2 regions of the Lysinibacillus sp. fls2-241-R2A-57 genome follow, and region 1 is predicted to be linked to the other one. Evidence: riboswitches for the same ligand, from Rfam matches in the RefSeq annotation. Region 1 holds a riboswitch; the other holds the start of a gene.
The links. Region 1 has a riboswitch for lysine ahead of QRN68_RS06855 (aspartate kinase). Riboswitches for the same ligand answer to the same signal wherever they lie in the genome.
Positions count from the first base shown of each region.

Region 2: linked by a shared signal. The riboswitch ahead of QRN68_RS10785 (transporter substrate-binding domain-containing protein) and the one ahead of QRN68_RS06855 (aspartate kinase) in region 1 are both predicted to bind lysine.

Region 1 covers NZ_JARVRU010000032.1:92,551-96,710, forward strand. The annotation lists gene QRN68_RS06850 (methyl-accepting chemotaxis protein) at 1-769, opposite strand, end outside; gene QRN68_RS06855 (aspartate kinase) at 901-2,127, opposite strand; lysine riboswitch at 2,426-2,604, opposite strand; gene uvrC (excinuclease ABC subunit UvrC) at 2,820-4,160, opposite strand, start outside.
Region 2 covers NZ_JARVRU010000050.1:9,336-13,495, reverse strand. The annotation lists gene odhB (2-oxoglutarate dehydrogenase complex dihydrolipoyllysine-residue succinyltransferase) at 1-388, shown strand, start outside; gene QRN68_RS10790 (hypothetical protein) at 333-872, opposite strand; lysine riboswitch at 1,389-1,575, shown strand; gene QRN68_RS10785 (transporter substrate-binding domain-containing protein) at 1,692-2,546, shown strand; gene QRN68_RS10780 (amino acid ABC transporter permease) at 2,705-3,430, shown strand; gene QRN68_RS10775 (amino acid ABC transporter ATP-binding protein) at 3,443-4,160, shown strand, end outside.

The DNA of each region.
Region 1 (4,160 bases):
TTTGATGAATTCCGTGTGCAACTTCTTCAAAATTTTTACTTGTTACTGTCAGATTAGTAATATTGCCTTTCATGATACTTAAAAAATCAGTAAAGTAATGTTCAACTTGTTCAATATTTTCTAATGTGTTATGTAATTGCCTATCGATGACTGATCGAATCTTCGTCATTTCTTGCAATGAATCTTTCGAGCTATTAGCTAACTTTCCTACCTCCAACGCGACAACATTAAAGCCCTTCCCATGTTCACCAGCACGTGCAGCTTCAATTGAGGCATTTAAGGCTAGTAGTTGTGTTTGATCGGCAATCCCGGTTACACTTTTACTAATATCATTCATTTTACTCATTTCATTATTCAGCTGTTTTGTTGAATGAGCTCCTTTAGCTAACAGCTCCTGAACCATTTCACCTTTCGTAATGGATGATTCCATTTCGTCTACAAGTAGTAACGAATGCTGTTTTATTTCTTGAATATTTGCATTAACATTTTGCTCAACAGCCAGCATCTCTTCTGTATTTGACGACATTTCTTCAGTCATTGCTGAAATATCTCCTACACTTGCTGAGACACTTTGAACCTTTAAAATCGTTTGAAAATTAATTAACTCCATATGCGCTAGTACAAAATCTAAAATCGCATTTTTCACATCAACGCTTTCCTGCTCAAGTTCCAATTGTAGAATTCGTTTTTTTAATATTTGTATTTCAAAATCGTTGTGTTTCTCAACGCCTTCATTAATTGGCTTTTGAAATAAACCTAATAATGCCATACAAATTCCCACCTTTTCCTTGGTAAAACATGTAATTACACTTTATTATACAACAATAGTAATATATAAAATATTAAATTTATATAAAGAAAAAATAGGATGTACCTTTTACCGACACATCCTATTCATTATTATATGTAAAGCGCATGTTCTAAATTGAATTCATCGTGTAATGCATTTGCTGCACGAATCATTTCGTCTTGAGGTACAACAACAGACACTTTTATTTCAGATGTACTTACCATTTTTACCGGGATACTTTCACGACGTAAACGATCAAACATACGGGCAGCAACGCCTGGATTAGATGCCATACCTGATCCAATAATAGAAACTTTCGCTAAGCCGATTTCGAAATCAGCAAAACTAAATCCTAGTGATAGTTTACTATCTTCTAAGACCCGTAATGCTTCTGCAAACTCCTCTTTTGAAATGGTAAATGATACAGTCGGCTTTAATCCATCTATTATTGCTTGCACGATTATATCGACGTTTATGCGATTTTCTGCAAGTATTGTGAACATATCTGCTAACGAAGCATCAGAATAAGCATCATAACCAACTGTTAAACGAATAACATCTGACTCATAGGCAACACCACGTACAATTAAATTTTTCTCCATCTCAACTTCCTCCTTCAATAAAGTTCCTACTGTATCGATTACACTCGACCGAATAATAACTGGCATTTGAAACTTCTTTGCTAACTCTACAGCTCGCGGATGTAAAATTCGTGATCCTAAATTTGATAGCTCTAGCATCTCGTCATAGGAAATTTCTTTTAGCTTTTGTGCTCTAGCTACATGACTTGGATCAGCTGTATAGACACCATCCACATTTGTGTAAATATCTACGCGCTCTGCCTCCAACGCTGCCGCAATAGCTACAGCCGTCGTTTCCGCTCCACCTTTACCAAGCGTCGTAATATTCTGTGAATAATTGATGCCTTGTACCCCAGTAATTACAACAATTTGTCCTTGTGCAAAGTGTTCCTCAATACGACTTACATCAAGATAATCTATACGTGCATTACCATGCATATCATCCGTTTGAATACCCGCTTGCCATCCTGTTAATGACACTGCACTGTATCCTTCTTCCTGCAAAGCAATTGCCACTAACGCACTTGATAGTTGTGAGCTTGTCGAAAGTAATACATCTAGTTCACGCTTAGACGCATTATCTGATAGATCACGAGCCATCTTTGCTAATTCTTTCGTCATATTCGCCATCGCCGCTGTTACAACGACAACATCATACCCTCTTTCTCTTTCAGCTAGCGCCCTTTTCGCAACATTTTGAATGTGCTCTGTCGATGCTAATGCAGCACTACCAAATTTCATCACAATTCTCGCCATCTTTACCATTCTCCTTCGTTTTTAATCATTTCGCTGATTATAAAGTAGCTTACTTTTGCGGCTCCTCACCCAAATATGTACTTGACTGTACATTCCACTCACGGAGAACGCTCTCCGCATGTATCTTTGCTCTCGGGGGCTACTCCGTTGAGCATGGTTTATGGCCCACAATCATACAGAAAAATCTTTTGACATCATCCCTTTATCGGAATAACTTGTTATCTTCAGAAAGCTAAAAAGGCAGCTCTCACATAACGTGAAAGCTGCCTATAACATGTACAATAAAAGTAACTTGCGCATGTGTGATAGCTCTCCGAAACGATTAGAATCGACAGTCTTACATCTCTTAAATGTAAAACCAGCACAGCATCGGAAACAACGATGCTCCACTTCGGCAAGCTCCCCTTTTGTACATTTTCACTGGACTTGTTCGTCCTCGAATGTACTACTCTTGAACCTTGCACCTCTATCATCACTAAATAGTGAATGTATTTAATTGAACCTTATAGTTTATGGATAAATAGAAACTACAAAAAACTAAGGCTCCGTACATAACATTGCTATATTAAGGAGCAATGTTATATACAACCTTAGCATACGTCTAATCCTTTGACAATGTCTCTTATTGAAAATCAACTCGCCTTGGCGTAATTGCGTCCGGATTTTGAATTGTGCCCGCGCAATTCATTCCTTCAGAGGTGGGTGTTTTCTGCAGAATGAAAATAGGCGTAAATATTGCTAGCTAGATTAGCAGGCATACCGGCTTCCTGTAACGCCAACTCACTTGCCTCACGAATTTTTTTGACAGAGCCAAAATGCTTAAGTAATTGCTGTTTTCGCTTTGGACCAATGCCCTCTATATGATCGAGAACAGATTGAATGGCATGCTTCTCGTGCTGTTGTCGTAAGAAGGTAATGGCGAAGCGGTGTACTTCGTCTTGAATTCGTTGCAGTAAATAAAATCCATCACTTGTGCGCTTTAACTCAATTACTTCAGGTGGGTCACCAAATAAAAGCTGTGACGTATTATGCTTGTCATCTTTTGCTAATCCAGCAATTGGAATGACTAGGCCGAGTTCATCTTCTAATACTTCGCGCGCAACTTCCATCTGCCCCTTCCCACCATCGATTAGTACTAAATCTGGCAAAGGTAGACCTTCCTTTAATACTCGTGTATACCGACGACGTATTACTTCTTGCATTGCCCCATAATCATCGTGCTTGGCAGCTGTGCGTGTTTTGTATTTTCGATACTCCTTCTTTGATGGCTTCCCATCGATAAATACAACCATTGCAGATACAGCATCTGTTCCATGCATATGACTATTATCGAAAGCTTCTATCCGTAAAGGTGTAGAAATACCCATAGCTTCACCTAGTGCCTCACACGCTCCTATCGTTCGTTCTTCCTGACGTTCAATAAGCTGGAACTTTGCTGCTACAGCAATTTCAGCATTTTTAATCGCTAATTCGACAAGTTCTTTTTTTTGCCCACGTTTTGGTGTCAACACCCGAACATCAAGTAATTCCGTTAGAATATCCGCATCAATAGATTGTGGGATAAAAATCTCCTTAGGCTTAATGTGCTCTAACTTCTCGTAAAATCGGCCAACGAACGTTAAAAATTCCTCTTCTGCCTCTTGATAAATTGGGAAAATCGAAACATCTCGTTCAATGAGCTTTCCTTGACGAACAAAGAAAACTTGCACACACATCCAGCCCTTCTCGACTGCATAGCCAAATACATCGCGGTTCGTAGTATCACTTGATACGATTTTTTGCTTTTGCATGACAGTGTCAATATGAGCAATTTGATCGCGAAACTCTTTTGCACGCTCAAACTCTAAATTTTCTGCAGCTGCAAGCATCTTTCCCTCGAGCTCCTTTTTGACCGCCTCAACACCACCATTCAAAAATTTCGTCATATCCTCAATCATTTCATGGTAAATTTGAGCATCAATATCTTTTACGCAAGGTGCTAGGCATTGTCCCATGTGATAATACAAACAAACCTTGGAAGGTAGTTGCACACA
Region 2 (4,160 bases), on a different contig from region 1:
AGGTTTAGTAGTACCAGTTGTACGTGACGCTGACCGCAAAAACTTTGCTGAAATTGAAGATTCAATTGCAGACCTAGCTAAAAAAGCACGCGATAAAAAATTAGGTTTAGCAGATCTTCAAGGTGGCTCATTCACAATTACAAACGGTGGGGTATTCGGTTCATTAATGTCTACACCTATCATGAATGGTACACAAGCTGGTATCCTAGGTATGCACACGATCAAAAAACGTCCAGTTGAAGTGAATGGTGAAGTAGAAATTCGCCCAATGATGTACTTAGCACTTTCTTATGACCACCGTATTATCGATGGTAAAGATTCTGTAGGCTTCCTTAAAACTGTAAAAGAACTTCTAGAAAACCCAGAAGATTTATTATTAAATTCTTAATTCCTGAGTTTATTAAAACCCTGCGAACATTGTTTCGCAGGGTTTTTTGCTTTTTATGAAAATATTTAAGGATGCGACGGATAGAGCATTCAGAACGACGGAAAGAAGAGCCAGAGCGACGGATAAAGCAATCGAAGCGACGGAAAGAAGAACCAGAGTGACGGATAAAGTAATCGAAGCGACGGATAGGAACCGAAACGACGGAAAGAAGAGCCAGAACGACGGAAAGAAAACAAAGTGACGGATAGAAAAGCAAGAGCGACGGATAGAAGAGCTGGAGTGACGGATAAAGCAATCGAAGCGACGGAAAGAAAAGCTGGAGCGACGGATAGAAACTGAAGCGACGGAAAGAAGAGCCGCAGCGACGGATAAAACAATCAAAACGACGGATAGAAATGCCAGAGTGACGAATAGGAATCAAAGCGACGGAAAGAAGAGCCAGAGCGACGGATAAAGCAAACGAAGCGACGGATAGGTTCCCCAAACCTTTACGATATGCTTCAGTAAAAAAAAATTATAGTGCAAAGGATATTATCATTACTGATTAATAGTATCTTTTGGATTACAAAATACTAGTTGAGTATTAAATATTTGCGGATTTACTAATAAATAAAATAAATAAAACAGGCGTGTTGATTAGGAGAATAGGTTTATTATTGAGCGATAAAAGGATTTTTTTGTTGCTATTTTGCTTATGCATTACTATTTTACTATTTTAACTGATTGTAGCTTAGGGCTACTCAACTCCCACAGGAAAGCTAGTAGTCCGTAGCGGAAATTAACCTCTTCTAATTAATTAGAATGTATAATAATGGTTAATCAACGCAACTGAAAAAAACGATTGTCACCTTGGCAATTGTGCGAATGTAATGGATTTAATAAGGTTAAAAACCTAATATTGTAAACAGTCAGAATAATAATAAAATTATCTTGACGATTAACTTACTTTTATTGTAGTATCTATATATCAATTAAATAAACAAACCTCACATTTGTTCTATAGTGAGGTAGAGGCGCGGTATTTATTAGTTCATTGTTGAGTAAAAGCAAGCGAAGACGCAATGGAGAAGGAACTATCGCCGAAGTATAAAAGGAGCTCGTACTTTTATGCTGGGTCTGCAGTGAATAAGTGCAGGACTGTCCTAGTAAATTTCTTTCCAGGTTTACTAGGTTGTGCTATCTCGTAACATGGAAATTATAGTGAGGATTTGGGCAACTATCAATTAAAGGTAAACCTAAGTTCAATGCTTAGGTCTTTTTTTGTATAGTTGTCTTATTTTTTAACAGAAAAGGGGAGTTTTACATGAAAAGGAAATGGTTGTTATTAATGCTATCTGTAATGACTGTAATTGTGTTGGCCGCTTGTGGCGCTAAAGACAAAAAGAATGAGGCAACAGGTGATGCTGGTGCCGATAAAGGTGGAGGTGGTGAATTCCGTGTTGGGATGGAAGCGGGCTATGCTCCATTTAACTGGACGCAGCAAGATGATGCAAATGGCGCAGTAAAAATTGCCGATAATGCTGAATATGCAGGCGGCTATGATGTGCAAATGGCGAAAAAAATCGCTGAAGGCTTAGGAAAAGAATTAGTAATTGTGAAAATGGAGTGGGATGGTTTAGTACCAGCACTGCAATCAAATAAAATTGATGCAATCGTTGCTGGAATGTCACCTACTGATGAGCGTAAGCAAACAATTGATTTCACTGAAAACTACTATACTTCTGATTTTGTTATGGTCATTAAAAAAGGTAGCAAGTATGAAAAGGCAAAATCAATCCAAGATTTTTCAGGAGCTAAAATCACATCTCAATTAAATACATCTAACTATAATGTGATTGATCAGATTAAAGATGTACAAAAAGAAACAGCGATGGATAGTTTCCCAGCAATGCGTGTAGCATTAGAGGCTGGAAAAATTGACGGCTATGTAGCTGAGCGTCCAGAAGGGATTTCCGCTGCTGCAGCGAACGATAAATTCACATATGTAAAGTTTGAAAAAGGATTCAAAACAGATATTTCAAACACATCTATTGCAGTTGGTTTACGTAAAGATGATGCAAATATGGAAAAAATCAATGAAATCCTAAAAGGTATTTCTGAAGATGATCGCCAAAAAATTATGGAAGAAGCAATTCAAAAACAACCAGCAGCACAATAATATAAATGCACGGGCTGCCTGACAGTCCGTGCATTATCATAAGAATCTCTTAAAATAATGATAATGTCATAGCTAAAAGTTTCATAAACTAAAAGAAACAAATGCTCCAATAGAATACTGGAACGAGCAAGCAACACGACGTTGTTAGGAGGAACATCATGAGTCTTGAATGGATTATTTCTATTGTTGAGAACAACTGGCAAATGTTTTTACGAGGTGCGTATTATACATTACTTATTTCAATTAGTAGTACAATTATTGGTGCACTTATCGGATTTTTCATTGGAATTATGCATACCATCAAGGTTCGTAAAAAGGGTGTAAAATTCTATAGTTTAAAGCTCTTTAATTTTTTACTAACATGCTATGTCGAATTCTTCCGTGGTACACCAATGATTGTACAAGCAATGGTTGTATTTTACGGATTAGATATAGCATTTGGCATTGATATGCATTTTATTACAGCAGGTATTTTGGTCGTGTCACTAAACACAGGTGCTTATATGGCGGAAATTGTGCGTGGTGGTATTGTGTCAATTGATAAAGGACAATACGAGGCCGCTTCGGCAATTGGGATGAATCATTTCCAAATTATGCTGCATGTTGTACTACCACAAGTTGCGCGAAATGTATTGCCTGCAACAGGTAATCAATTAATTATGAATATTAAAGATACAGCAGTTTTAAACGTTATCGGGGTTACTGAATTATTCTTCCAAACAAAATCGATTGCAGGTAATAATTTCCGCTATTTTGAATCATTCTTTGTAGCTTGTGTCCTTTATTTCATCATGACATTTACCGCATCAAGAATTTTACTATATGTAGAAAAACGATTGGATGGACCAGATGCCTATCAAAAAGAACAGAAAGAAGCCATATAGGGGGACGGACAAATGACGGTTATTAAAATAGAGCATTTAAGTAAATCATTTGGGCGTAACCAAGTGTTAAAGGATGTAAATTTTCAAGTAGAAAAGGGCGAGGTTGTCTGCCTTATCGGTTCTTCAGGATCTGGTAAATCAACACTACTACGCTGCATTAATTTACTGGAAACGCCAAGTGGTGGTCAAATTATTTACAAAGGTGAAAATATTTTAGACGAAAAGCATAATATTCAAGAATATCGTACACATTTAGGTATGGTATTCCAGCAATTCAACTTATTCAACAATCATAATGTGCTAAAAAATTGCACTGTAGGCCAAATGAAAGTTTTAAAGCGTTCAAAGGCAGAAGCCGAAGAAGTTGCTTTGAAATATTTGCAAATTGTAGGCATGGACCAATATGTCAATGCGAAGCCACGGCAGCTATCTGGCGGTCAAAAACAGCGTGTAGCGATTGCGCGAGCATTATCAATGAATCCAGATGTAATGCTGTTTGATGAACCGACGTCAGCCCTTGACCCAGAAATGGTTGGCGAAGTGTTGAAGGTAATGCGACAGCTAGCGGATGCCGGAAATACGATGTTAATTGTTACACATGAAATGGAGTTTGCCAAAGAGGTAGCGGATCGCGTTGTATTTATGGATAAAGGTGTTATCGTAGAGGAGGGACCACCATCACAGGTTTTAATAAACCCACAGCATGAACGAACAAAAGAGTTTTTAAAAC